2 regions of the Streptomyces sp. NPDC039609 genome follow, and region 2 is predicted to be linked to the other one. Evidence: riboswitches for the same ligand, from Rfam matches in the RefSeq annotation. Region 2 holds a riboswitch; the other holds the start of a gene.
The links. A riboswitch is a leader RNA that binds a small molecule or an ion and turns the genes downstream of it on or off. The one in region 2 is predicted to bind cobalamin.

Region 1 (14,350 bases), on a different contig from region 2:
GTGAACGCCGGCGCGGGCCGGGGGCGTACGGCCCCGGCCCGCGCCAGGGCCGACGACACCGTGTCCGTGCCGGCCGACGGTCAGGCGTGCTCCATGAGCACCGAGTAGGCCTGCTCAAGGCCTTGCTCGTAGCCCGCACCCATCTCGATGTAGACGTGGCCTCCGGCTGTGCACGCGTCCCGTAGGGTGCGGCTCTGCTCCGTGACCCACGCCGCGACCTGCTCGTAGGTGGCCTCATCGGCCCCATCGAGCCAGTCCGGTGCGAACCGCAGGTCGTCCGCGGTAAGCACGGTGTTCCCGAGGAAGACCGTGGCCAGCGGCAACCCGTGAGCGGCGGCGGCCGTGGCCGCGGCCGGTGTCACGATGTCGCCCTCGACGACATAGCCGTCCAGCGGGTCGGACGCGTCGAGGCCGTCCGCCACGGCGCGGAGGAACTCGACGAGGAACGGCTGTGCCGGCACGGCCTTGTCCGGATGAGTACCGTGCCGCACACCATGGTGCGGCGCCGCGTTCTGCAGCATCGACACCAGCGTGTCGGTCGGGCAGCCAGGGATACCGGCGCGCTCGAGGAGCATGTGAGCGAGGGTGCTCTTGCCCGCTCTCGGGGGCCCACCGATCAGGTAGATCATGTTCCGAACGTACCCGACACATACTCAAATCGCTCTCGTGGTACGCGACTTCCTGACATCAAAGCGACCCACCCGGTTGGATCACCGTTGTAGTGTCCGCGCCATGACTACGGAAACCACCGACGCGGAGTGCCTCGCCCTCACGCGCAATCTGCGCCGCCGAGGCGCGATCGTCCTCGCCGTCTTCGCTCTCGTCTGGGCCTTCGCCGGCGGCTCCGGGATCGCGGCGGTGCCGGTGTCGGTCGCGGTCGGCGTCATCGCGGCCGCCGTGACGATCGGCGCGGTGGTGCTCGCCTTCCGAGGCACCGCGGGTCCGGTGACTCGTACGGTGCGGCTGCCGGAGAAGTGGAACCGGGGGGTGGGCCTGGTCAACGTCGCCGAGTTGGTGGCGATCTTCGTCGTGATCGCCGCGTCGAACGCGTCGGGCCACCCGGAGTTCATCCCGGTCGGGATCTGCCTCGTCGTAGGACTGCACTTCTTCCCGCTGGCCCGCCTCTTCGACCAGGGTCAGTACAAGTGGACCGCGATCTTCCTGACGGCGGTGTCGCTCGTGGGGCTCGCCGTCCTGGCGGCCGGCACCACGGCGGAGACCATTCGTACCGTGGTGGGCCTGGGTGCGGCGCTCGTGTTGTGGGCCTCGTCCTTCCACGTCGCCCTGCGTGGTTGACCGGCGCCGGGATCGCGTGGCAGATCGGCGCCGGGTCGTCAGTGGGTCCGCTCGGGCGGAGCGAACGGTCCTGTCTCGGGGGCCACGCACTTGTCGACGACGGTCTCCTCGCCGGCCGCTGAGCCCTCCACGCAGAGCCGGCCGTCCTTGGAGCGCAGATCGATGAAGAACCGGGTGATCGCACCGGACTGCTTGAGGTCGTGGATGCGCTCGTCGAGGTAGCCGAGGTCGTTCAGGATCTTCCTGACCTTGGTGGGCGTGGGGTCCTCAAGCTCCCACAGCCCCTGGGCGATGCGCTCTTCATGGCGGTTGCTCGCGCACCAGTCACGTGCGCTCAACTCCACCTCCGGGCCCGCCGTGGGGACGATGGGTCCCTCCAGAACGTCGGTGGCGGGATCGTCGGAAGGCAGCGGCTCACCCCCCGGGCCCTCCGAGGGCACCGGCGGTCCCGACCGGGCTCCCGTGGGGCACGACTCCGCCATCTCGTCCAACATCGCGGCGAAGGCAGCCTGTTGCCGGGACCCGGCCGTCGCCTCGGTGCGCTGGGCGCCGACGGTGTCGGCGGGCCCGCTCGGCGAATCCGTGGTGCCCGACTTCTGGGTGCCGCAGGACGCAAGTGTCAGGACCACGACGGCTGTTACCGCGAGGGTGATCCCCGGGCGACGCGTGGAGCGGGCAACCATGTCGGCGATGGCGGGAGTTGATCTCATGCGCACAGCTTCCGATCAATCGTCCCGCCGCACATGAGTACACGTACTCAACAGGTCATGGGGTCAGGAGCGCCCGACACCGATCGCCTGGTCGTAGCGGAACAGGCCGGTGGGGTCGTACCGGTGCTTGACCTCCAGCAGACGGGCGTAGTTGGGGCCGTAGTACGCGGTCTGCCACTGGCGCAGGTCGGGGTCCGGAAAGTTGACGTACGCCGCCGAGGTCCTCAGGTCGCGGCGCAGGACACGGTGCATCGCGCGGGTCTGGGCCAGCAGGTCCTGGACGATATCGGGCGGCGTGGTGGGGGCCCAGTGGGTTCCGATGTCGATGACGAACGTGGCGTCGCGGTGCGGGTAGGCCGTGTCCGTGACGGTCGGCTCGCCGCTGCTGCCGCCCATCGCGAAGAGCGTGACGTAGCCGGCGTTCCCGGGCGCGCCGGGGCGCCAGGCACGGACCCATTCGACGACCGACTCGACGGTCCCCGGGTCCAACCACCGATGCGGCACCAGGGACTTGGAGGCGGTGGCGCTTCCCGGGCCGGGCTGTTCCAGAAGATGGTCCTGGGCTGCCCAGAAGTGGCGCTGCTCGATGAACTGCCTGGTCGGTCCGAGTTCGAGCACCGGGGCCAGCAGCCGCCGCAGCTCGTCCTCCGGACCCAGCCGCTGGCCCAGCAGGCCGATGGTGGCGGGCGTTCCGTCGCCGGCGTTCCTGAACCCGATCCGGATGTCGAAGTCGTTGCCGCGGTCGGCACGCAGAATCTCCTGGAGCAGGTCCATCAGCCGGACCGCGGTTCGCGGGTCGAAGGACAGCTCGAAGACCGTTGCCACCTGGTCGGCGACGGACGTGGCATCGAAGACGAAGCCGGTGTTGATGCCGAAGTTGCCACCCGCGCCGCCCCGGCAGGCCCAGAACAGATCGCGGTTCTCCGTGTCCGACGCCCGGACGAGTGAGCCGTCCGCGAGGACCACCCGTGTCTCGGCGAGCCGGTCGCACGTCAGGCCCCACTTACGGTCGTTGAAGCCCAGACCGCCGCCGAGGGTGAGCCCGGCGACCCCCACTCCGGGGCAGCGTCCGCCGGGGAAGTAGAGGTTCGCGGCCCTGGCGGCGTACACATCCGAGTTGGTGGCTCCGCCGCCGAGCCGGAGCCGGGTGCCGTCGACCGCCACACCGTTCATCCGGCGCAGGCTGATGAGCAGCCCGCGGGTGGTGGAGTAGCCGGCGTAGTTGTGACCGCCGGAGCGCGCGGCGAAGGGCAGGCCGTGCGCCGCCGACCAGCGCACGGAGACCCGCACATCGCTCTCCGTCGCACAGGCGACGATGCCGGCGGGCAGCACGCCCGCGTACCGGAGATTGTCCGGCAGAGCCTGCCGGCGGTAGTCCTCGCTCGTCGGGCGGTACAGCGTCGCGCCCGGGCTCAGGCTGCGCGCGAGGGCGCGCCAGGCCGCGGCACCGGGAGCGTCGCCGAGCGGCGGTCCGATTCCTTCGGCCGCGGCGACGGCATGCCCTCCCGCCCACGCCGTGGTCAGGCCGATCGCTGTCGCCTGAGCTCCCCTTCGCAGTACGGTCCGACGGCTGACGCTCACGGTGCTTCCTCCTCGGCAGCCCCGCTACCTTCGGCAGGGCATGGTCGTAGGCCCGAGGCAGCGGCTCTCGTGGCGAGCACGGCCTCCGGCGTGGGCCATGGTGGCGGAGCCCACCGAAGAACGGTGACTCGGCGCACCGGGTCGTGGCCGGATCACACCAGGGCTCGCGCGTATGGGTGCAAAGGTGGCGAGCGGACGACACACGGAGCTCCGCCCCACCCGTGGCGCCGGCTTCGACGCAGGACGAGAACCAGTCCGACCTGACCCCAGCGCGAGCGGGACAACGCCGGGATCGGTCCCGTTCGGACCAGGCCGCGGCCACGCTCACGGTGTACCGGCCGTCGGCAGGGCAGCTTGGGACCATGGTGTCTGCCCGGGAGCCTTCGCACGTCGACCGGGCAGACACCTTTCCGTGAGAGTCACGACGACGAGCAGGTGGGTCCGACCGTGCAGCAGAGCGAGATCACCGAGGTCCTGAACCGTCCGATGAGCCAGCAGCTCCTGGCCCGCGATCTGGTTCGCCTCGCATACGTCGCCAAGGACGGCACGCCGCGGGCCGTCCCGATCGGCTTCACCTGGAACGGCTCCGAGATCGTCATGTGCACTCCGACGAACGCTCCTAAGCTCACGGCCCTCCGCGACAATCCGGCGGTCGCGCTGACGATCGACACCGAGGTGCACCCGCCGAAGATCCTGCTGATCCGCGGTCGGGCCGAGCTGGACGTGGTCGAAGGCATCCCGGACGAGTTCCTCCAGTCCAACGGCATCTACACGATGACGCCCGAGCAGCGGGTCGATTGGGAGGCCGAGGTCCGTTCGCTCTACGACGGCATGGTCCGGATCGTCGTCACCCCGACCTGGGCGAAGCTGATCGACTTCGAGACGACCCTCCCCAGCGCGGTCGAGGAACTGGTCCGGCGGCGAGAGGAACGCGAGGGCGCCTAATCCGTAGTCATGAGCGTTCCGCAGGAGCATGGGCTCCTCGGAGCGTTCGAGTACCAGACCGTGACATCCAGGTGCAGCCGGGCCGTCGAGGCCTCAACGTAGTTCGGCGCGCGGTCGTGGGGCGGCTCTACCACTGCCTCCAGAAGTGCGAACCCACGATCACCCCGAAACACCGAGCACACCACATACCTGGCGCACCTGGCTCGCAGTCACTGCGGCCTGACGGGCAGCAGCTCCCTCACGCCTTCCGGCAGCTCCGGGTCCTCTCGCCACGCCTCGGCCATCGACATGAGGGCATCCCACGACGCCTCAGCGATGGGTCCAGGACGATCCGACGCCAGTTCGGTATACAGCCGACTGCACAGGTGGGAGGTGACTTGGTAGAGAGCCCCGTTCACCTCTGCCACCCGCGCAAGAGAGGACCCAGGGGCGTGGGGCGGCTCTCCGTTGAGTCGGATCGTGGGGACCGCGGCGTCGTATGTCCGTCCGCTGATGAAGTCCCGCAACGCGACCACCTGGTCCCACGTCGGCAAAGAGCGCTGGACAGAAGACGATTCGATCATGCGGCAAGGCTATCCGCGAGCCCGTCGCTGTTCGAGAGCGCGGCCCGAGAACTTGACGGCACAGCAACGTGAGGTGTCTGACCTTGTGCGAATTCCGATTGAGTGAGCGACCGCGGTGGTCGTAGGGTCCGGTCATCGACATGTAGCTCAGCAGCAGAGCGCCAGGCTCGGGACCTGGAGGGCGCGGGGGCGGAACCCGCCATGTCGGCTATGGACGACGACGCTGAGCAGCAGCATACGAAGATCCCGGACCGGGCCTCCATGGTGGCCGGGGGTTCCGCCTACGCGGCCGGTCGGTTGGCGAAGGCCCTCACGACCGCCGTCACCCACCAGGACGACGCCACGCGTGACCGGGCGACCGAGCGGGGCCGGCGCTGGCGCGCCGTACTGGCGGGCATCGCCGAAGGCCGTCTGACGATCGGATCACGGACGCCGGTGGCCGGCCTGCCCGCGTGGGTGACACCCGAAGTCGTGCACGGCGGGTTCGCCACCGGCGCCGCGAGCGCCGCGGGACCGCTCCAGCCGTACGAGAAGGAGGCCGCTCAGCGGTTCGGCGTTCCGGCGACGCGTGGGTCCCTGTTCGCGCACTGCCTCACCGAACCCGGTCTCGACCGGCTCATGGATCTGCTGGACAACGGCCGTTACGAGGTGACGCTGCCGGAGGAGGCCGCGCTGCTCGCCGTGGCGTGGCTGGCACGCGCCGACGAGGTGACCGCCGCGGTCGAGCTGGTCGGCGAGCTCGCACCGCACGCCGACACGCTGCGCTTCCTTCCGCGCCCCTCCGATGTACGCGCCATCGGTACCGGGACCGTGCACCGGCGCACGGTCGCCGACGCCCGCGCGACCCTGGAGCGCAGGCTCCCCAACGAGCCGGTGGAGACCCAGCGCGAGGCGCTCACCGTCTGGAACCCGTTCTCCGACGAACTGCTCGGCCACTGGCTGGAGACCGTCGGTGCCGACCGCGTACCCGATGAGCACTGGTACGAGCGCGGCGCCGCCCTGCTCGCCCGCTACCGGACCCTCGCCGCGGAGCACACCCGCTGCCGCAAGCACCGCGACCCCAAGGGCAACATGGGCATCCTGGTCGGAGCCCTCGAGGAGAGCGTCGCCCGGCGCCCGCTCGACGCACGCCGCCTCGGTCTGCTGCGCACCGCCGTCGAGGCGATGGTGCGCCGTCGGGGCCTGCCCGGCTCCGAGCGGCACACCGCCCTGCGCCGCGAGCAGGCCGAGCACGCCGCACTCCCCTCGCATCACGCGGTCGCACAGCTGGTGGGGCGGAGGCTCGCCGACCTCCCGCAGGAGACCGGCGCGGAGGACATCGCCCCGCTGGTCGCCGACGTGACCGCGCGGGAGGCCAGGGAGTCCGGGGTGCCGGTCGGCGCCGAGCTTCCGACCTCGATCCGCCGGGTGGTCGAGGGAACGCTCAGCGCGCCGCTCGCCACGCTCGTGGAGCGGGGGGTCGTGCCGTCCGCCGAGGTACTGGCCGAGCTGGTGCCCCAGCTGGTGGCCGCGACGAGGGCCCGGATGTACCCGGACGGGGCGCTGCGGACGTTGATGACGGCCAACTACCGGGCCTTCCGCAACCGTCGCTCCCTGCTCCTGCTCAACCTGGAGCGGCAGGTCCGCGTCGAGGAGCTGCCGTGGGTACGAGCCGTGGCCGGCCGCCGGGCCGACGCCCAGGACGACCAGGGTGGCCGGCAGGCCGCGCACGACGCGCTCCGCGAGCTGGGGGAGACCGCGGTGCGGGGCTTCCCGGGAACGATCCTGCCCAACCCGCTCGTGCGTGAACTGTCCGTCCTCGCCCGGCAGGCGGATCTCGATGCGCCGCTGGTGGAGGAGCTGGCCGCGGACATCTTCATGGGCTCGTTCAGCCCCAAGTTCCTCAAGGCCGCGCGTGTCGCGGCCGAACTTCTCGGCGGATCGCTGTACGAGCGGTACTACGGCATCGACTACACGGCGGTCCGCGACCTGGCCCTCGTGGAAGCGAGCGAGAACACGCTCCGGCCGTACGAGGCACGCACCTCGCCCGGGTTCGCGGCGCTGTGCGTGGAACGGGCCGGAGGTCCGGGCTCATGGTCGGTGGCCGAGAACGGCAAGGTGATCGAGCAGGCGCAGATCCTCACCACCCACAACCTGGCCACCCTCGTCCACGCCGCCGGCATCCGCCCCGAGGACGGCTGGGACGTGCTCGCCCTGCGGTGCTTCCACGCGGTCTGTCGCCTGACATCACGGCTGCACGGCCATCCGCGACCGCTCGCCACCGTGAAGGACGCGGCCTACGCCTGGCGACAGATGCTCTTCCACCTGTCGCTGTGCGAACCGTCGGCGCAGGCAGGCGTACTCGCCCGCTTGCACGACCAGGCCTCGCGCTACCCGACGCACGTAGCCGACCGGCTCGCCCCGGCCGTCGTCGGCCTTCGCCTCGTCGCGGACGGCCGCGAGTTCGACGCGGGCGGCCGGCTCGACGACGGCCGGGGGCGCCGGCTCCTCGGCTGGACCACCGGCGGGCACTGGCTCCTCGCGCCGGCGACCCTGCCCCGGTGACTGCCGCTCCTCGGAGACGGCCCCGGCGACGAGGGGCCGGTGGGTCGTTCCACCCGCCACCCCCGCCGGGGCCGTCCGCCGCTACTCCTCCTTCAGCCCGGGGACCGGGCGCGGACGGCCTTCGGCATCGATCGCGACGAAGGTCAGCCGGGCGGTGGCCACTTCGGTCGTGGGACCGGAGGTCGCGTTCCAGCGTTCCGCGGTGACGCCGACGGCGACGGCCATCGAGGTCCGGCCCGCGTGACACAGCTCGGCGTGGACGGTGAGCAGGTCCCCGGCGCGAGCGGGGGAGAGGAACGTCATCCGGTCGACGGAGACCGTCACGGCGGGGCCGTCCGCGTGGCGGCCCGCCGCTGCCGCGGCCGCGTCGTCGATGAGTTTCATGACGACGCCGCCGTGGATGGTCCCGTACAGGTTGGTTTCGTGCTCGCTCATGATGTGGGCGAGGGTCACCTGGGAATCGGCCGGTGCCTTGTGGGCCCGATCGCCGACGGTGGTACGGGTGTTCATGTGCTCATCCCTCGGTGCGGGGCAGACGACCGCGGACCTGGCGGGCCGCCGCGGCCATGTGTTCCAGGGCGGGCCGGACCTCTCGCCAGCCGCGCGTCTTCAGGCCGCAGTCGGGATTGATCCAGAGCCGGTCGGCGGGGACGGAGAGCAGTGCGCGCTCGATGAGAGAGACGGCCTCCGCCTCCTCCGGGACGCGCGGTGAGTGGATGTCGTACATGCCGGGGCCGACCTCCCGGGGGTACCCGGCCCCCGCGAGCTCGTCCGCGACCTGCATGTGGGAGCGGGCGGCCTCCAGGCTGATGACGTCCGCGTCGAGGTCGTCGATGGCCCGGAGGATGTCCCCGAACTCGGCGTAGCACATGTGGGTGTGGACCTGGGTGTCCGGACGGACGCCGGCCGTGGTGAGGCGGAAGGCCTCGGTGGCCCAGGCGAGGTACGGGGCGTGGGCGTCGGCGCGCAGCGGCAGCGTCTCGCGCAGGGCCGGCTCGTCGACCTGGATCACCGACGTGCCCGCCGCCTCCAGATCGGCGACCTCGTCGCGCAGGGCGAGCGCGACCTGGCGGGCGGTGTCGCCGAGCGGCTGGTCGTCACGGACGAAGGACCAGGCCAGCATCGTGACCGGGCCGGTCAGCATTCCCTTGACGGGGCGGGACGTCTGCTGTTGTGCGTACGTCGTCCAGCGCACCGTCATCGGCGCGGGGCGGGAGATGTCGCCGGCCAGGACCGGCGGCCGGACGTACCGGGTGCCGTACGACTGGACCCAGCCGTGCTGGGTGGCGAGGTAGCCGGTCAGCTGCTCGGCGAAGTACTGGACCATGTCGTTGCGTTCGGGCTCGCCGTGCACGAGGACATCGAGGCCGGTCTTCTCCTGGAAGGCGATCACCTCGCGGATCTCGGCCTTGATCCGCTCCTCGTAGCCCGCCGTGTCGAGCCATCCGGCGCGCAGATCGGCGCGGGCGGTGCGCAGCTCGGCGGTCTGCGGGAAGGAGCCGATGGTCGTCGTGGGCAGCAGCGGCAGGTTCAGGTGGGCCCGCTGGGCGGCCGCGCGCTCGGCGTAGGGCTGGGCACGGCGGGTGTCGGACTCGGTGACGGCGGCCGTGCGGGCCTGTACGGCGGGGTCGTTGGTGATCGCCGAGCTCGCCCGCGAGGCCAGATCGGCACGGTTGGCGGAGAGTTCGGCGGCGATCGCACCGGTGCCCTGGGACAGGCCGCGCGCGAGCGTGGCGATCTCCGCGGTCTTCTGGCGCGCGAAGGCGAGCCAGCGGCGGATCTGCGGGTCGATGTCCCGCTCCGCCGCGGCGTCCAGCGGGACGTGCAGCAGCGAGCAGGACGCCGCGACGTCGACCTGATCGGCGAGGCCGAGCAGGGTGCCGAGGGTGGTCAGGGACTTCTGGTGGTCGTTGATCCAGATGTTGCGGCCGTTGACGACTCCGGCGACCAGCCGCTTGCCCGGCAGACCGCCCACCGCCGCGAGATCCGCGAGGTTCCCGGCGGCGGCATCGGTGAAGTCGAGCGCGAGTCCCTCCACGGGGGCCTTCGCCAGCACGGGCAGCGCCTCGCCCAGCCGGTCGAAGTAGGAGGCGATCAGCAGCTTCGGCCGGTCGGCCAGGCCGCCGAGTTCACGGTAGGCGCGGGCGGCGGCGTTCAGCTCGGCGGGGGTGCGGTCCTGGACGAGGGCGGGCTCGTCGAGCTGCACCCACTCGGCGCCCGCCGCGCGCAGGTCGGCGAGCACCTCGGCGTACACCGGCAGCAGCCGGTCGAGCAGGGTGAGCGGCTCGAAGTCCTCCGCGACACCCGGCGCCGGCTTGGCCAGCAGGAGGTAGGTGACCGGCCCCACCAGGACGGGACGGGCCGAGTGGCCCAGCGCGAGGGCCTCCTTCAGCTCGGCGACCTGCTTGGCGCTGTCGGCGCCGAAGCCGCTGTCGGGACCCAGTTCGGGGACGAGGTAGTGGTAGTTGGTGTCGAACCACTTGGTCATCTCCAGCGGCGCCACGTCCTCGGTGCCGCGGGCCATCGCGAAGTACCCGTCGAGCGGGTCGGCCTCGACGGCGGCGCGGTGGCGGGCGGGGACGGCGCCGACCATGACACTGGTGTCGAGCACGTGGTCGTAAAGGGAGAAGTCACCGGTCGGAACCTCGTGGATGCCGGAGTCGGCGAGCTCCCGCCAGTTGGTCTCGCGCAGCTCCCGGGCGGTCTCCCGGAGGGCTTCGGCGCCGACCCGGCCCTTCCAGTACCCCTCGACGGCCTTCTTCAGTTCTCGGTTCCGACCCTGGCGGGGGTATCCGTACACGGTGGCCCGTGCTGCCGCGGCCGCGGACTCGGTTGTCACGTAACTCTCCTTCGCGAGCTTGCGTGTCATGAGACAGACCCGAAGAGTCGCGAGCGAAGGGGTGACGAACCGGAAGGACCACCGCACGGGCGTACATCGAGGTACGCGCGGCCGATCCGTCCTGCTGTGCACGCCGACCCGCCCACGAGGTCACCGGGATCACCGCACGCGAACGGTCGCGTGCGGGCAACGGGCAGGTCTTCGGACTCGCGAGCACGTCTCGTCGTACGGAAGCCGTACAAGACACCTACTGGCCGTCGCTTCCCAGACCCTCGCGGGCCCAGTGCGTATGACGGCGGTCGTTCTCGCTCACCGCTGCGGGGCAGTCCCGGATTCCCACCGGGTTCCCTCTTACGACGCGTCCCGCCTGGCTGACGGGGCGAACCAGCTGCACGGGCAGCGTAGCCGTGCGGGCGTGGAACGGTGCGAGTGACTCATATACCGGACGGTGAAATGAGACACACGCGCTGCGTGGCGGCGCGCCGCCACCCCTGGGGGAACGGAGTGTCCGGTGCCGCCCGCGCGACGGTTCCCCGCCTGTGCCGGAGGTGGCGGGACCACCGAAGTCCTGGGCCACGCACCGTGGTTCGTGACCGGTAGGCTCCTGGCGCGCCCGCGTGCCGGCACGCGGACGACGTGCTCCGAGGGTTGTCCCAAGTGAGGGACGGGGCTGCACATCGCCGCCTGCACCGTTCTGAACGACGCCGTCGACCCCGTCGTTCACCGTCACGCCGCCCTGCACTCGGCCGTGTGCGTCCTGGGGATCCACCCGGCTTCCGTGACACTCCCGGTGACCGTCGTGGGCGCCGTGGTGACACCTTTGGTCCTGTTCCGGACGGTGGTCCGTATTCGGCGGGTCCTGGCGGCCCCGACGGCATGAGAGCCGACCCGGGGCTCGTCCACGTCCCGTGAACAGCGGCGACGGAGTTCGTATAGGCTCCAGCCGCACGTGAGGAGGCGGCACCGATGAACGGGAGTGCTCGGCAGGTGGCGGCGGGGGATTCGCGGCGCGCGACCATCCGGGAGGTGGCCGCACTCGCCGGTGTGTCGACGGCGACCGTCTCACGGGTGCTGAACCGCAACTATCCGGTGGCGCAGGCGACCCGCGACCGGGTCGAGGGCGCGATGCGGGAGCTCGGCTATGTCGTGAACGCGCACGCCCGCGCCCTGGCCGGCACCTCGAACCGCACCGTGGGGATCATCGTCAGCGAGATCGTCGACCCCTTCTTCGCGTACATCGCGCGCGGCGTGGAGCGCGAGGCGGCGCGCACGGGTCGGCTCTGCCTGGTCTGCTGCACGCAGGGCGACGCCAAACGCGAACTCGCCTTCGTCGACCTCCTGCACGAGCAGCGTGCCGACGTGGTCGTGCTGGTCGGAGGGAGTGTCGTGGACCGCGCCTACACCGCGGAACTCACCCGCCGCGCGGAGGAGCTCCACGCCGGGGGCTCCTCCCTGGTGCTCTGCGGCCGGCCCTCGCTGGGGGGACGGGTCCCCGCGGCGGCGGTGGAGTACGACAACGAGGGCGGTGCGTTCGCCATCACCGACCACCTGCTGACGCAAGGGCACCGGCGGATCCTCTACCTGGGCGGTCCGCCCGCCGTCTCGACCACGCTGGACCGCCTCGCCGGATACCGTCGAGCCCTCGAACTGCGCGGCGTCACGCCCGATGACGGTCTGGTGCACACCGGTGCCTTCAGCAGAGGCTTCGGCTATCGCCGGACGGCCGAACTCCTCGCCGAGGGCCTCGACTTCACCGCGATCTTCGCCGCCAACGACATCGTGGCGGCCGGTGCGGCGCAGGCCCTGGAGGAGGCGGGCGCCCGGATCCCGGAGGACGTCTCCCTCGTCGGTTACGACGATGTGCCCGTGGCGCAGGAGATGCGTCCGCGGCTGACCACCGTGCACATCCCGCTGGAGGAGATGGGCCGGCAGGCCGTGCGGCTCGCGACCCCCGGGGACGACGGCGACGACGGTGACGACGCCTGGCGGGCGCCCACGACGGGGGTGCACCGGCTGGGTACGCACATCGTGGTGCGCGACTCGGTGGCCCCGCCGAAGGCGACGCGCACCCGGCGGGCCCGCCCCGTGTGAAGCAGGGATGAGCGCAGGGGACGGCCCGGGGCGGAGTTGCGGGAGAGAACGTTTACCGTCCTTGGCTCCGCTGGTTCCTTTCGGGTTCATAGAAACCCGTAGAAACATTGCGTCTTCTCTTGCCTCGGCATAGCAACCGCTTACATCCTGTCGGGCAGTCAGAGGCCAGGCCCTTGCCCTCTCCGAGGAGACCGGATGCCCCACCTCCCTGCGCTCAACCGTCGTTCCGTCCTCGCGGGCCTGGCCGGTGCCGGCACCGCCGGCCTGCTGGGCGCCGCCCCGGCGCACGCGGCCACCGCGGCCGCCACCGCCACCGGCCATGCGTGCACGATCACGGTGACCGCACGCCCCGCCGCCGAGAGCGAGCGACTCCGGCTCGCCCAGGCGCTGCGCGGCAGCGAGTTCCAAGCGACCGGCCTGTACGCGCCGCCCGGCGCCGAGGTCACGCTCAACGTCCTGCCGTACGACGGTCTCGTGCCGACCCTGTGGATCGGCCTCTGGGACTACTACGGCACGCTCACCGAGCCGCGCGCCCACGCGCTCAAGCCCGGCGCCAACACCGTCGTCGATCCCCACGGCGGTCCCGTCTACCTGACGCTGGCCGGTGACGGCGAGCGGGCGGGGGTCGGGTTCCGCTCCGGGGCGGTGCCCATGCCCACGTACGCACTGGGCCGCACCACCGAGGCCGACTACCAGGCCCGGTTGGACGCGCTCACCGACGTCCCCTACGTGGAGCTGACGGCGCCGCACACGATCCTCACCCTCACCCGGGAGGGCGCCCTCCTTCATCGGAACGAGGACCACGACGCGCTCCTGCGGCTCCTGGAGACCGTCATCGCCTCGCACGCCGCCGTCAGCGGTCTCGACGGGAGCTCCCCGACACACCGCCGCAAGGCCGGCCCGTACCACTTCACCGAGGTCTCCAAGGTCCCCACCGGCGTCGGCGCCTACGCCACCCACGGCTACAACGGCTTCCCGCGCGCCTACCTCGACCGGCTGACCACCGTCGAGGGCCTGCGCACCCGGGGCTGGGGGCTGTACCACGAGCTCGGACACCTGCATCAGCAGATGGCGTACAAGCCCTCGGGTCTCACCGAGGTGACCGTGAACATCTACTCCCTGGCGGCGCAGCGCAGCCTGGGCCAACCGTCGAACCTCCTCACCGTCGACGCGGCCACGGGCCTGAACCACTTCCGCTCGGCCCAGGCGAAGTTCGGCACGGCGGGACTCGCGTACGAGAGGTCCTTCGGCGCGTACGAGAAGCTCGTCCCGCTGCGTCAGCTGGAGCTCGCCTTCGGCGAGGACTTCTGGCCCCGACTGCACAAGCTGGTCCGCGAGGAGAACCCCCAGTCCGACTGGACCGAGACCGCCAAGCGCTACCGCGCGCTCGCCACGTACTCCAGCCGCGTCGCCGGCCACGACCTCACCGCGTTCTTCCTGGACCGCTGGGCCTTCCCCATCGACGCCACGGGCCGGGCCGAACTCGCCGCGCTGAACCTGCCCACGCCCCCCGTCGACCCCAGCACGCTGACCGACTGACGCCCCGTCCGGGAGGGACCGCCATGCACGACCTCACTCCCCGCAGACGCACCCTGCTCGCCGCCGGAATCGGCGCCCTCCTCCTCCCGCTCGCCCCGGGCGCGGGAGAGGCGCACGCCGAGACCAGCGGTGCGACGACCGACCCCTTCGACACCCTCCGAGCCCGCGCCGCAGAGCTGGCCACAGGCGGCGCCATCGACCCCACCGACCCGGTCTACGCCACCGCGCTGGCCACCCTGAAC
Region 2 (14,350 bases):
CGGGCCGGATGGTGGCGATTGCCGCACCGGCGGCACCTTCGCGGTGGTTGTGTCTGCGGCACTCATCCCGTGCTCCTCAGCGATCCCTCTCGTGGTACGGGAAGCAGGGCCCCGTCGTCGTGACCGACGGGGCCCTGCTCATAGGTCACTTGGTGTTGATGACCTTGTCGATCGCGGCGTCCGCGTCCTTGGCGGCGGCCTCGACCGACTTCTTGCCGTTCGCGATGTCGATCAGCATCGTCTTGAGGATCTGGGCCTTCTCGACCTGACCCCAGCCCGGAGCGGTCGGGACGAACCAGCTGGACTCGGCGGCCGTGGCGGCGACCGTGGTGGCCGGGTCGTTCTTCAGCGGGGCGAGGTCCGCCTTGTTGTTGGGCAGGTTGCCCTTGGCGACGAGGCCCTTCTGGCCCTCGGCGCCGGTGAAGGCGTTGATCCACTCGGCCGCGACGCCCTGCGCCTTGGACTTGACCGGGATGGCCAGGTCGGAGCCGCCGAGGAAGACCGGGAGGTTCTTGCCGGACGGGCCGGGCATCACGAAGTTCTCGAGCTTGTCGGCCAGTCCGCCGACCTTGTCGGTCTTCGGGTCGGCCGCGGTGGCGCCCTCCCAGCCGGCGGCGAACATCGCGGCGGCGTTGCCCTGGCCGAAGACGACCGGGCGGTCGGCCTCGTCCTTGGTCTTGTCGCCGTGCATGTACTTGTCGAGGATGGTCTTGTACTCGTTGAGGCCCTTGAGGGACTCCGTCGAGGACAGGTTCGACTTCCAGGTCTCGCCGTCCTGCTTGGCGATGGAGCCGCCGGCCTCGAAGACGAAGGACATCGCGGCGTACCAGTCGGGCGACGGCTGGTACCAGGCGCTGAACTTGTCGCCCTTCTTCTTCTGGATGGCGTCGAGCGCGGCGGTCAGCTCGGCCCAGGTCTTCGGGGCGGCCTTGACGCCGACCTCGGCGGCGATGTCCTTGCGCCAGGTGCCCACGCGGCCACCGGCGTAGTAGGGGACGCCGTAGGTCTTGCCGTTGTAGGTGACCGAGTCCTTGAGGGCGTCGAGCCACTTGTCCGAGTTCTCGAACTTCGACGCGTCGACCTCGGCGAAGGCGCCCTTGGCCATGTAGCTGATCATCTCGGAGTTGCCCATCTCGACAACGTCCGGGGCCTTGTCCGTGGCGAGCACCGCGTCGAGCTTGGTGTTCTTGTCCGGCCAGCCGTAGTACTCGTGCTTGATCTTGATGCCCGGGTGCTTCTTGGTGACCGCGTCGTCGGCGGCCTTGACCAGCTCGGGCCAGTTGTTCTGGGCGTCGACCGTCAGCCAGACGGTCAGCTCCTTGGCGTCTCCGCCGGCGTTGTCCCCGCTCTTGTCAGTACCGCCACACGCCGCGACGCCGACCATGATGCCCGCGACGCCGATCGCCGCGATGAGCTTGCGCTTCACGCCACCCTCCTCAGGGATGCCTGCAACCCCCCCACCGCGCGAAGACATACGTCGAGTAGTGCTCGTGGGGCTGGGACCTGGCCTTTAATGGTTTAGACCAGTACCCGGAGCTTGGCCTAGACCTTTAGGGGTGTCAAGGGTGTATAAGAAGGGCAGTCGCGTCCGTTATCGGACCGACACCTGAGGGAGGGCGACGACCCGTGACCGGTCCGTGCCACCATGTGAGCCGCGACAGACGGAGGAGCCGGTGACGGCAGCAGCACAGGAGTCGGGAAGGCAGGCCATGGCCACGGACGCGGGCAGTACGGAGAAAGACAGCGGGGTCACCACCCGCACCGCGCGCGTACCCAAGTACTACCGACTGAAGCGGCACTTGCTCGACATGACGGAGACCCTGCCGCCCGGCACACCGGTCCCGCCGGAGCGCACTCTCGCCGCCGAGTTCGACACCTCGCGCACCACCGTGCGCCAGGCCCTGCAGGAGCTGGTCGTCGAGGGCCGGCTGGAACGCATCCAGGGCAAGGGCACCTTCGTGGCCAAGCCCAAGGTCTCGCAGGCGCTCCAGCTCACCTCGTACACCGAGGACATGCGCGCCCAGGGCCTGGAGCCCACCTCGCAGCTGCTCGACATCGGGTACGTCACCGCCGACGACACCCTCGCCGGGCTGCTCGACATCTCGCCGGGCGGACGCGTGCTGCGGATCGAGCGGCTGCGCCTCGCGAGCGGCGAGCCGATGGCGATCGAGACCACACACCTGTCGGCCAAGCGCTTCCCGGCGCTGCGGCGGTCGCTGGTGAAGTACACCTCGCTCTACACGGCACTCGCCGAGGTGTACGACGTCCATCTGGCCGAGGCCGAGGAGACCATCGAGACCTCCCTCGCCACCCCGCGCGAGGCCGGTCTGCTCGGTACGGACGTGGGCCTGCCGATGCTGATGCTCTCCCGCCACTCGCTGGACGCGCAGGGCGAGCCGGTCGAGTGGGTGCGGTCGGTCTACCGCGGCGACCGGTACAAGTTCGTGGCCAGGCTTCAGCGACCCAACGGCTGAGCGGAACACGCCACTTCGGCGTGAACCGATGCCCCGGCACATCCGTGAGGAGTGTCGGGGCATTGTCGTCTCCACTGAGCCGCACAGATCGACACCCGTCCGTTATTCGGACGGGGGTTCCATGGAGCGAAACAGTCCCCTAGATTTCACGCGCATTACGCAGGTGATCCATGCGATCCATGGTGTTCAGCGAGGGGACGGAGTCGCCGTATGTCTGAAGTGACACAAGGGAAACAACCGGTCGTCACACCGGTCCGTGTGGTGGTCGCGCTCTGTCTGATCGCGCCATTCGTGGCGATGCTCTGGGTGAGCTCGTACGCGAAGGTCGAACCGACCTTCGCCGGCATCCCGTTCTTCTACTGGTACCAGATGGCCTGGGTCGTCATCTCGACCGTGCTGACCATGATCGCTTACAAGCTGTGGCAGCGTGACCAGCGCGCCCGCAAGGAAGGTGCGTCGAAGTGAAGGACGGCGTGAACGGCGTCGCACTCGCCGTCTTCATCTTCTTCTTCCTGGCCGTCACGGTCATGGGATTCCTCGCCTCGCGCTGGCGCAGAGCCGAGAACGAGAACAGCCTCGACGAATGGGGTCTGGGCGGCCGCTCGTTCGGCACCTGGGTGACCTGGTTCCTGCTCGGCGGCGACCTCTACACCGCGTACACCTTCGTCGCCGTCCCTGCGGCCATCTACGCGGCGGGCGCGGCCGGCTTCTTCGCCGTCCCGTACACGATCCTCGTGTACCCGCTGATCTTCACCTTCCTGCCCCGCCTCTGGTCGGTGTCGCACAAGCACGGCTATGTCACCACCTCCGACTTCGTCCGCGGCCGCTTCGGCTCCAAAGGCCTGTCGCTCGCGGTCGCCGTCACCGGCATCCTCGCGACGATGCCGTACATCGCGCTCCAGCTGGTCGGCATCCAGGCCGTCCTGGACGTGATGGGCGTGGGCGGCGGCGAGAACACGCACTGGTTCATCAAGGACCTGCCGCTGCTCATCGCCTTCGGTGTCCTCGCGGCGTACACCTACTCCTCGGGTCTGCGCGCTCCGGCGCTCATCGCCTTCGTCAAGGACACGCTGATCTACATCGTCATCGCGGTGGCGATCATCTACATCCCGATCAAGCTGGGCGGCTTCGACGAGATCTTCGCCAAGGCCGGCGAGGCGTACGCGACGATCAACCCCGCCACCGAGAAGCCGCGCGGTGCGCTGGTGCCGGGCGAGATGGGCCAGTGGGGCTACGCGACGCTCGCGCTCGGCTCCGCGCTCGCGCTCTTCATGTACCCGCACTCGATCACGGCGACGCTCTCCTCGCGCAGCCGTGACGTGATCCGCCGCAACACCACGATCCTGCCGCTGTACTCGCTGATGCTGGGCCTGCTGGCGCTGCTCGGCTTCATGGCGATCGCCGCCGGCGTGAAGGTGACCAACGGTCAGCTCGCGATCCCGCAGCTGTTCGAGAACATGTTCCCCGACTGGTTCGCCGGCGTGGCCTTCGCCGCCATCGGCATCGGCGCGCTGGTGCCGGCCGCGATCATGTCGATCGCCGCCGCCAACCTCTTCACCCGCAACATCTACAAGGACTTCCTGAAGCCGGACGCCACGCCGGAGCAGGAGACCAAGGTGTCCAAGCTGGTGTCGCTCCTGGTGAAGGTCGGCGCGCTCGCCTTCGTCCTCACCATGGACAAGACGGTGGCGATCAACTTCCAGCTGCTCGGTGGCATCTGGATCCTGCAGACCCTCCCGGCGCTGGTCGGCGGTCTGTTCACCCGCTGGTTCCACCGCTGGGCGCTGCTCGCCGGCTGGGCCGTCGGCATGGTCTACGGCACGGCGGCGGCGTACGGCGTGGCCAGCCCGACCCAGAAGCACTTCGGCGGCTCGTCCGCCGAGATCCCGGGCATCGGCGAGATCGGCTACATCGGCCTCACCGCCTTCGTGATCAACGTGATCGTCACCGTCGTCCTCACCTTCGTCCTGAAGGCCGTCAAAGCCCCCGAGGGCGTCGACGAGACGTCTCCGTCGGACTACACGGCGGACGCGGGCGACTCGGGCGTGAAGCCGCTGCCCAAGGTCGGCGCCGGTCACTGACCGTTCCGGTCCGCGCGAGGGCCCGGGGTCTCCGAGAGGAGACCCCGGGCCCTTCGCCGTGTCCCCGAGGCAGACTTCACCCCATGGACTTCACCATCAGGGCGGTACGGCCCGAGGAGTACGAGGCCCTCGGCGAGGTCACCGCGCGCGCCTTTCTCGACGACGGACACCTCGACTTCGGCGAGGACGACTCCTATCTGCATGTGCTGCGGGACGTGGCCAGGCGGGACGCCGAGGCGGAGGTACTGGTGGCGGTGGACCGCGCCGGGACGGTGCTCGGCGGCGTGACCTTCGCCATGGGCGGCGGGGAGTGGGCCGACATCGCGGGCGAGGGCGAGGCCGAGTTCCGGATGCTCGCCGTGGCGAAGGGCGCGCGGGGCCGGGGTGTCGGCGAGGCGCTCGTACGGTTCTGTGTGGAGCGGGCCAGGGAGACCCCGGGATGCCGGCGACTGGTGCTCTCCACCCAGTCGACCATGGCCTCCGCGCACCGGATCTACGAGCGGATGGGCTTCGTCCGTACCCCAGAACGGGACTGGAAACCGCTCGCCGACATGGATCCCCTGTACACGTACGGCCTGGAGCTCTGAGCCGCCAACGACACAACATGTGGGGGGTGCTTCGAGGAGCGCCCCCCACATGTATGCTCATGCTCGCTGTCCTCGCAGGGGAATCCGGTGCAAATCCGGAACTGTCCCGCAACGGTGTGGTTTCTGTGTGCTTGCACGCCGGCCGAGTCCGAAGACCTGCGGACAGCGCGCCCGGTCCTTCCGTTCCGGGTGCACAGACGTCCGGGCCTCGCGGAGTGGGCCGCGGCGCGGCGCTGCCCTGCGTACGGGCGCGCCGCCGCCCGCCTTCCCCCGCCGGCCCCGAGCCGAGCGAGGGAGAGCCCCCACGTGACCATCGCGCCCGCCGATCCGGCCGCAGCGATCGAGAGCGACGGACCCGGGACCGTACTTCTGCGGACCCTGACCGACCTCACCGCCGATCTCCCCGACACCGACCCCGGCAAGGTCGCCGCCGCCGCGCTGCGTGGCCGCAACGCCGGTTCGGACGAGGCCGAGCTGCGCGAGCTGGCCACGGAGGCGGCCGCCGGTCTGATCGCCGAGGACCCCGCGTACTCCCGGCTCGCCGCCCGGCTCCTGACCATCACCATCGCCGACGAGGCGGCCGGACAGGGCGCGTACTCCTTCTCCGCCTCGGTCGCCGTCGGTCACCACGAGGGCCTGATCGCCGACCGCACCGCCGAGTTCGTCCGGCTGCACGCCGAGCGGCTCGACACGCTCATCGACGCGGACGCCGACGACCGCTTCGGCTACTTCGGTCTGCGCACCCTCTTCTCCCGCTACCTGCTGCGCCACCCGATCACCCGCAAGGTGATCGAGACCCCGCAGCACTTCATGCTGCGCGTCGCCTGCGGCCTGGCCGAGGACGACTCCACCCGCGCGCTGGACGAGGTCGCGGCGCTGTACGGGATGATGAGCCGGCTCGACTACCTGCCCTCCTCCCCCACGCTCTTCAACTCCGGCACCCGCCACCCGCAGATGTCCTCCTGCTATCTGCTGGACTCCCCGCTGGACGAGCTGGACTCGATCTACGACCGCTACCACCAGGTCGCGCGTCTGTCGAAGCACGCCGGCGGCATCGGGCTCTCGTACTCCCGCATCCGCGCCCGCGGTTCGCTGATCCGCGGCACCAACGGGCACTCCAACGGCATCGTGCCGTTCCTGAAGACGCTCGACGCCTCCGTCGCCGCCGTGAACCAGGGCGGCCGGCGCAAGGGCGCGGCCGCGGTCTACCTGGAGACCTGGCACGCGGACATCGAGGAGTTCCTGGAGCTGCGCGACAACACCGGTGAGGACGCCCGGCGTACGCACAACCTGAACCTCGCGCACTGGATCCCGGACGAGTTCATGCGCCGGGTCAACGCGGACGCCGACTGGTCGCTGTTCTCCCCGGCCGACGTGCCCGAGCTGGTCGACCTGTGGGGCGAGGAGTTCGACGCCGCGTACCGGGCCGCCGAGGCGAAGGGCCTGGCCCGCAAGACCATGCCGGCCCGTGACCTGTACGGCCGGATGATGCGGACCCTGGCCCAGACCGGCAACGGCTGGATGACGTTCAAGGACGCCTCGAACCGTACGGCCAACCAGACGGCCGAGCCGGGCCACACGGTCCACTCCTCCAACCTCTGCACGGAGATCCTGGAGGTCACGGACGACGGGGAGACGGCCGTCTGCAACCTGGGCTCGGTCAACCTCGGCGCCTTCGTCCTGAACGGCTCCATCGACTGGGAGCGGCTCGACGCGACCGTCCGTACGGCCGTCACGTTCCTCGACCGGGTCGTGGACATCAACTTCTACCCGACCGAGCAGGCCGGCAACTCCAACGCCCGCTGGCGCCCGGTGGGCCTGGGCGCGATGGGTCTCCAGGACGTCTTCTTCCAGCTGAAGCTGCCGTTCGACTCCCCCGAGGCACGCGCGCTGTCCACCCGTATCGCCGAGCGGATCATGCTCGCCGCGTACGAGGCGTCCGCCGACCTCGCCGAGCGCAACGGGCCGCTGCCGGCCTGGGACAAGACCCGCACGGCGCGCGGTGTGCTGCACCCCGACCACTACGACGTCGAGCTCAACTGGCCCGAGCGCTGGGCCGCGCTGCGCGAGCGGATCGCCGCCGTCGGGATGCGCAACAGCCTCCTCCTCGCCATCGCGCCGACAGCGACCATCGCCTCGATCGCGGGCGTGTACGAGTGCATCGAGCCGCAGGTCTCCAACCTGTTCAAGCGCGAGACGCTCTCCGGCGAGTTCCTCCAGGTCAACTCGTACCTGGTCGACGAGCTGAAGAAGCTCGGCGTGTGGGACGCGCAGACCCGTGAGGCGCTGCGCGAGTCCAACGGCTCGGTGGCAGGCTTCACCTGGGTCCCGGCCGAGGTCCGCGAGCTGTACCGCACGGCGTGGGAGATCCCGCAGCGCGGCCTGATCGACATGGCGGCGGCCCGTACGCCGTTCCTGGACCAGTCGCAGTCCCTGAACCTGTTCCTGGAGACGCCGACGATCGGCAAGCTGTCGTCGATGTACGCGTACGCCTGGAAGCAGGGCCTGAAGACGACGTACTACCTGCGCTCCCGCCCGGCGACGCGGATCGCCCGCGCGGCCCAGGCCGCGACGCCCACCGCCGCCACCATCCCCGTCCAGCAGGTCGCCGACCCCGACGCCGTCGCCTGCTCCCTTGAGAACCCCGAGTCCTGCGAGGCCTGCCAGTAATGAGCTCCAACGAACAGAAGAACCTCCTCGACCCGGGCTTCGAGCTGACTCTCCGCCCCATGCGCTACCCGGACTTCTACGAGCGCTACCGGGACGCGATCAAGAACACGTGGACGGTGGAGGAGGTCGACCTCCACTCGGACGTCGCCGACCTCGCCAAGCTGACGCCGGGTGAGCAGCACATGATCGGCCGTCTGGTCGCGTTCTTCGCGACCGGTGACTCGATCGTCGCCAACAACCTCGTGCTGACGCTGTACAAGCACATCAACTCCCCCGAGGCGCGGCTGTACCTCTCGCGCCAGCTGTTCGAGGAGGCCGTGCACGTCCAGTTCTATCTGACGCTGCTCGACACCTACCTGCCCGACCCGGAGGACCGCGCCGCCGCGTTCGCCGCCGTCGAGAACATCCCCTCCATCCGCGAGAAGGCGCAGTTCTGCTTCAAGTGGATGGACTCGGTCGAGAAGATCGACCGGCTGGAGACGCAGGCCGACCGCCGTCGCTTCCTGCTGAACCTGATCTGCTTCGCCGCGTGCATCGAGGGCCTGTTCTTCTACGGCGCCTTCGCCTACGTGTACTGGTTCCGGTCCCGCGGTCTGCTGCACGGGCTCGCAACCGGCACCAACTGGGTGTTCCGCGACGAAAGTTGCCACATGGACGCCGCTTTCGCGTTCGTCGACACCGTACGGCAGGAAGAGCCCGAGCTCTTCGACGACGAGCTCGGCCGACAGATCACCGCCATGATCAAGGAAGCCGTCGAAGCGGAACTGCAGTTCGGCCGCGACCTCTGCGGTGACGGCCTCCCCGGCATGAACACCGAGTCGATGCGCGAGTACCTCCAGTGCGTCGCCGACCAGCGCCTCGTACGCCTCGGCCTCTCCCCGGTCTACGGCTCCGACAACCCCTTCTCCTTCATGGAACTCCAGGGCGTCCAGGAGCTGACGAACTTCTTCGAGCGCCGTCCGTCCGCGTACCAGGTGGCGGTCGAGGGCTCGGTGGACCTGGACGAGGACTTCTAGGTCCCGGCCGCAGATGACGAAGGGCCCCGCTCCGGGGGGAGCGGGGCCTTCGTCATGCACTCGTACGAGAGCGGGAGCGAGATCAGTCGTTCGGGACGGTCTCGTAGCGCGGGGTGCCCTCTTCCATCTGGCGCAGCGCGTCCTTGCGGTCGCGCTTGGAGAGGCGGTCGATGTACAGGTAGCCGTACAGGTGGTCCGTCTCGTGCTGGAGGCAGCGGGCGAAGTAGCCGGTGCCGCGGACCTTGATCGGGTTGCCCTGGGCGTCCTGGCCGTGGACCTCGGCGTAGTCCGGGCGGGCCAGCGAGGCGTACGCGGTCGGGACCGACAGGCAGCCCTCGTTGGAGTCGTCCAGAACGCGGCGGTCGGCAGGCAGGTCCTGGAGCACCGGGTTGACGACGACACCGGTGTGCCGCACGCCCTCGTCGTCGGGGCAGTCGTAGACGAAGACCTTGAGGTCCACACCGATCTGGTTCGCGGCCAGGCCCACGCCCTCGGCCGCCTTCTGGCTGGCGAACATGTCGTCGATCAGGGCGGCGAGCTCGTCTCCGAACTCGGTGACCTCCTTGCACTCCTTGTGGAGCACCGGGTTGCCGACGACCGTGATCGGGCGCGCCGTGCCGCGCTCGCGGTACGCGAGCTCACGCGCCTCGCAGTCCTCCGTGTCGACGACGAAACCGTCGTTGATCTGCTCGTCAGTCTCCTGCTGCGCCATTCCGCCGCACGCCTTCCTCAGAACCCCAGTCGATGGTCCCGTACAGCCTAAGGGCAGGATCCGGGCAGTTCAGCAGACCTCTTCGAGATCCCGCCACTCGCGGTTGTCGGGGCTGTCCGCCACCCAGCCGTCGAGGAGCCCGCGGACCAGGCCGACGGGCGCGGCGATCCCGCACTCCCGTTCGGGGACCCAGAGCTCGCCGGGCGAGCGGTGACCGAGGGGGCCGGGGTGTCCCGGTTCGCTGTGGTCGTGGGGGTCGAGATGCTCGCCCTCGCCCTCGGCGCTGGGCATCGTCGACTCGGAGCAGGCGCGACAGAGCAGCCGGACCGACGAGGACCAGTCCTCGGCGGCGAATCCGGCGTCCGCGGCGAGCTGCTCCAGGGCGTCGCGGTCGGCCTCGGTGGCGGCCTCCAGGAGGACCACCCAGGTGGGGACGGGCGAGGGGGCCCACAGCTCGATCTCGTCGAAGACGGGGTAGGAGGGGCCCGCGGTGGTGGTGCGCTCGCCGTTGGGCACGCCGTCGTGGAGGACGACCTCGCCCCAGCGCCGGCCGGAGGACGGCAGCGGGATGGACAGCACCTCGATACGGGCCGGGTCGAGCCTGCGGCCCCACACGACCTCGGCCTCGCCCTCGGGCGAGAGCCGGACGGCGGCGCTGCCGAGCTCCATGCCGGCGGGCTCACCGGTCCCGGAGGAGGCCCCGGGCACCTTCAGCCCGTACGCCTGCCAGGCGCGGCGGGCCAGCGGCCAGTCCTGGAGCGCGGTGGCGGCGATGCCGACATTCCACCAGTCCGGGGCGCCGGTCTCCTTGTCGAGGAGCGCGACGGCGCGCAGCCCGGCGGCCCGCGCCTGCTCCCAGTCGTGCCGGAACTTGTGCAGCAGCGCCAGGTTGAACCAGGACTCCGAGAGCCAGGGCTCCAGATCCGCCGCGCGCGTGAGCAGCGCACCCGCGTCCTCGTACCGGCCGTCGCCGATCAGCGTGAACGCGCGGTCGGTGGCCTGCCGCCACGAGGCGGAGGGCCGATGCCGTACCTTCCCGAAGATCCTCACGATTCCCGCCTGCCGGTCGCTTCACCCTCTTGTTCGCATCCAACCATGCCCGGTTGGACGCGCGCTCATTACCCATGGGTTACCCAGGAGGGACAGGGGTGACGCCGCCCCTTGCCAGGACTCTGGCGAGGGATTCCACGACCTTCGGCTGATGGTCGCGGGCCGTGGACAGGCGGAGCCTTTCGAGGGCGGCGAGCGCCCCGCCGGCGCTGTGGCCCGCGAGGTCGTCGTAGGCGTTGACGGTACGGACGATCCGGGCGGGCAGGGGTTGGTCGCGGTACGGATCGGCCTGCCGTTCCACGACGACGGCCACGGCCGCGGGGACCCCGGTCTGGCGGACGACCGCGCCGCCGAGGAGGGCGATCCGGCGCTGCTCCTCGGCCGGGAGGAGAGCCGTGGCACCCTCCGGGACGGGGTCGACGAGGGAGAGCTGCCCGATGTCGTGCATGAGCGCCGCGTACTCCAGGACGGTCAGCTCGGACCCGGAGAGCCCCAGCTCGCGCCCGACGGCGCCGCTGAGGGCGGCGACGCGGTGGGCGTGGCCGGGCGCGGTGTAGCCGGCGATCTCGGTGGCGCGGGCGAGGGAGGCGATGGTCTGCCGGTTGGTGGTGCGCACGGCCGCGTAGCGCCGGAAGGAGACCTGGGTGAGCAGCAGCGGTACGCAGAAGACGGGCAGCGCCCAGAGCCCCGCGGCGGCCACTCCGAGGGCCATCACGGTGCCGGTGGCGCAGACCGCGGAGCCGATGCCGAGGAGGGCGCGGAGCTCGTCGCGCAGGAGGGGGCCGTACGGGATGGGGGTACTTCCCGTACGCCGCAGGGCGCGACGGGGGAGGGTGCGGGCCCGGAGCATCAGGGCGGCGAGCACGGCGTCGCACAGGGAGGTGAGGACGAGCAGAAGCAGCAGGTAGAGGGCGTAGGAGGGGCCCTGGCCGAGGTAGTGGGTGAGCTCGCCCGAGTTGTAGAGCGGCTGGAAGCAGAGGGCGGCGAAGGCCACCGTGAGAATGCGCCGCTCCAGGTGGTGAAGGCCGGGGCCCTTGCCCCGGGCGATGTGCGGAACGATCCCGGCGAGCCCCGCCGCGACGACGACCGCGATGACCTGGAGCACGCCGTGGGTGGTGGTGCGGCCCCCGCTCTCGCCGAGCAGGGCGTACGCGAGGGCTCCGGCGGCGGCGATCGGCGCGGGTTCCCTGCCCCGGAGCTCGCCGAGCACGGGCGGGGCGCCCCAGCGGGCGAGCTCGCCGAGCGCGATGAGCACGCCGAAGGCGAGGGCGTGACCGGGCTCGTCGATCCCGTACCAGAGCGTGGAGGCGAGTCCGGCGACGGTGAGGACGAGCGCGGTCCCGTGGACCGCGCCGACGGTGACCGCCCCGGGCCTCATGCGCGCCGACCGGGCGGGACGTGGGCCTTCGGCGCAGAGGGGCCCGCGCGGCGGGCCTCGGCGCCGCGGGCGCGAGCGGCCGCGGACGGGACGGCGTCCGCGCGGGGCGCCCGGACGTGGGGAGGAGCGGGGGCGGGGGCGGACGGGTTGCCCGTGCCGGGGCTCCGCGCGGGATCGGGCGGGTCGCCGGCGCCGGAGATCCGCACGGGATCCGGCGGGTCGCCCGCGCCGGAGATCCTCGCCGGCGGAACGCCCGCGCCAGGGAGCGGTGGCTCGTCGGCGGTGACGGCCGTCTGCCAGCCGTGAAGGTCGAGCGCCCGGACCAGGGCCCGTACCATCCGCGGGTCGAAGTGCGTGCCCGCGCACCGCTCCAGTTCCGCCACCGCCGTCCCCACCGGCCGCGCCCTGCTGTAGCACCGGGTCGACGTCATGGCGTCGAAGGCGTCGGCGACCGCCACCACCCGGGCGAACTCCGGGATCTGGGCGCCCCTGAGCCCGTACGGGTAGCCGGTCCCGTCCATCTTCTCGTGGTGGTGCAGGATCGCCGCCCGTGCCTCGCCCAGGAAGCCGATGCCCCGGACCATCTCGTGTCCGTACTCCGGGTGCAGTTCGATGATCCGGCGCTCCTCGGGTGTCAGCGGTCCGTCCTTCGTGAGCACCCGGGTCGGTACGCCGAGCTTGCCGACGTCGTGGAGGATCCCCGCGAAGCGGAGGATCTCCAGGCGCTCCTCCGCCATGCCCAGCTCACGGGCGATCAGCACGGAGGCCCGGCCGACCCGTTCGCTGTGTCCCCGGGTGTACTTGTCCTTGATGTCGACGGCCTGGACCAGGGCGCGGATCGTCGCCTGGTGCGCGGCGCTTTCGCGGTGGTACTGGGCGAAGATCCAGCACGAGATGTACATCGGCAGCAGGACGAAGAGCGCGGCGACGGGGCCGTACGTGCTGCGCCACAGCACCGCCATCATCAGCCCGGCGAGTCCGTGCACGGCGTGCGGGGCGAGGGCGCGGACGAAGAGGCCGCGCCAGGCGGTGCCCGGGGCGAGGCCCTCGGCCGTCGTCCGGATTCCGCCGTCGAGGGCGGTCAGGACCAGGCAGAAGGTGAGCGCGGAGGCCCCGGCCGGCAGCAGGACGTACGGGAAATCGGGGGTGTGCTTCCCGTGGCCGAGGACGTCGTCGCAGCTCAGGACGGCGGCGACCAGGGACGCGGTCCAGACGGCGAGCACGAGCTGACCGGCCCGCCACAGTCGGCGTACGCCGGCCGGCCGCTGCTCGACGCGGGAGAGCAGCGCTCCGGGCAGCGCTGTCAGCGCGGCGGCGGAGGGCGGCAGGAGCAGCGCCGAGGCCAGCAGGACCGGAAAGAACGATCCGGCTCCCAAGGGCACCGAGCCGCCCAGCGCCCGGCCGAGCAGCGGGCAGCGGCCGGGCAGCTCGCACCCGGCGTAGAGGGCGGCGAGCAGCGCGACGGTGCCCCAGGGGGTCTGCGCGCCGGGGTGCAGGGCGGGCAGGACGCACCCGGCGGCGCCGAGGAGGGCGCAGCCGATGTACACCCGTGCCGCTCGCGGAATCGCCATCACGCCCATCACGCCTGTCACGCTAGCGAGTTGGACGGCGCGTGAGGGCGGTCGGCGCACGATTCGCACCATCGGGTGATACAAGCTGATGAACGCCTGAGGGCCGTCGCGATCACCTCGCGACGGCCCTCAGGCGGGATCGGCGGTCACTCCTGGGCGGTCGCCGTGATGTCCATGTCCTGCTCGGGCACCAGCTGGCCGGAGCGGATGAGGTCGATGCGGCCCATCACCTTGGCCCGCAGATCGGTGGGCACGTCGTCACTGCCGCAGCACCGCTTGACGAGCTTCTTCACCGCCTGCTCCAGGCCGTACTTCTCCAGGCACGGGGAGCACTCCTCGAAGTGCACCTCGAACTTGGTGCAGTCACTGTCGGGCATCTCATGGTCGAGGAACTCGTAGAGATGATCCAGGACCTCTGAGCAATCCGTCTCGTGCGGCTCTCCGCAGCTCATGAGCCCGAGCCTTTCAGATCGTTCGACGACTCTCCGGCGCCCGCGGGAACGAGCCCGCGATCACGGGCGTAGTCCTCGAGCATGCCGCGCAACTGGCGGCGGCCCCGGTGCAGTCGGGACATCACCGTACCGATGGGTGTACCCATGATGTCCGCGATCTCCTTGTACGCAAAGCCCTCGACATCCGCGAGATAGACGGCGATGCGGAATTCCTCGGGGATCGCCTGGAGCGCTTCCTTCACGTCGGAGTCCGGCAGGTGGTCGAGGGCCTGGGACTCCGCGGAGCGCAGACCGGTCGACATGTGCGACTCGGCGCGGGCGAGCTGCCAGTCCTCGATCTCCTCGGCGGCGCTGCGCTG

Region 1: it holds a riboswitch for cobalamin, as region 2 does, so the genes downstream of both, metE (5-methyltetrahydropteroyltriglutamate--homocysteine S-methyltransferase) here and ACZ561_RS31390 (ribonucleoside-diphosphate reductase subunit alpha) in region 2, are expected to answer to the same signal.

Annotation. Positions count from the first base shown of each region.
Region 1 covers NZ_JBVIUJ010000003.1:647,718-662,067, reverse strand. The annotation lists gene ACZ561_RS12005 (hypothetical protein) at 81-629, opposite strand; gene ACZ561_RS12000 (DUF7010 family protein) at 733-1,296, shown strand; gene ACZ561_RS11995 (hypothetical protein) at 1,335-2,006, opposite strand; gene ACZ561_RS11990 (FAD-binding oxidoreductase) at 2,070-3,587, opposite strand; gene ACZ561_RS11985 (pyridoxamine 5'-phosphate oxidase family protein) at 4,035-4,532, shown strand; tRNA gene ACZ561_RS11980 (tRNA-Pro) at 5,232-5,303, shown strand; gene ACZ561_RS11975 (hypothetical protein) at 5,306-7,639, shown strand; gene ACZ561_RS11970 (acyl-CoA thioesterase) at 7,721-8,149, opposite strand; gene metE (5-methyltetrahydropteroyltriglutamate--homocysteine S-methyltransferase) at 8,154-10,478, opposite strand; cobalamin riboswitch at 10,654-10,882, opposite strand; gene ACZ561_RS11960 (LacI family DNA-binding transcriptional regulator) at 11,445-12,569, shown strand; gene ACZ561_RS11955 (M60 family metallopeptidase) at 12,765-14,108, shown strand; gene ACZ561_RS11950 (polysaccharide lyase 8 family protein) at 14,132-14,350, shown strand, end outside.
Region 2 covers NZ_JBVIUJ010000012.1:197,806-212,155, reverse strand. The annotation lists gene ACZ561_RS31420 (carbohydrate ABC transporter permease) at 1-66, opposite strand, end outside; gene ACZ561_RS31415 (extracellular solute-binding protein) at 146-1,426, opposite strand; gene ACZ561_RS31410 (GntR family transcriptional regulator) at 1,710-2,474, shown strand; gene ACZ561_RS31405 (DUF3311 domain-containing protein) at 2,685-2,939, shown strand; gene mctP (monocarboxylate uptake permease MctP) at 2,936-4,555, shown strand; gene ACZ561_RS31395 (GNAT family N-acetyltransferase) at 4,639-5,142, shown strand; cobalamin riboswitch at 5,196-5,320, shown strand; gene ACZ561_RS31390 (ribonucleoside-diphosphate reductase subunit alpha) at 5,449-7,812, shown strand; gene ACZ561_RS31385 (ribonucleotide-diphosphate reductase subunit beta) at 7,812-8,828, shown strand; gene def (peptide deformylase) at 8,911-9,540, opposite strand; gene ACZ561_RS31375 (tetratricopeptide repeat protein) at 9,610-10,590, opposite strand; gene ACZ561_RS31370 (HD-GYP domain-containing protein) at 10,670-11,968, opposite strand; gene ACZ561_RS31365 (HD domain-containing phosphohydrolase) at 11,965-13,542, opposite strand; gene rsrA (mycothiol system anti-sigma-R factor) at 13,686-13,991, opposite strand; gene ACZ561_RS31355 (sigma-70 family RNA polymerase sigma factor) at 13,988-14,350, opposite strand, start outside.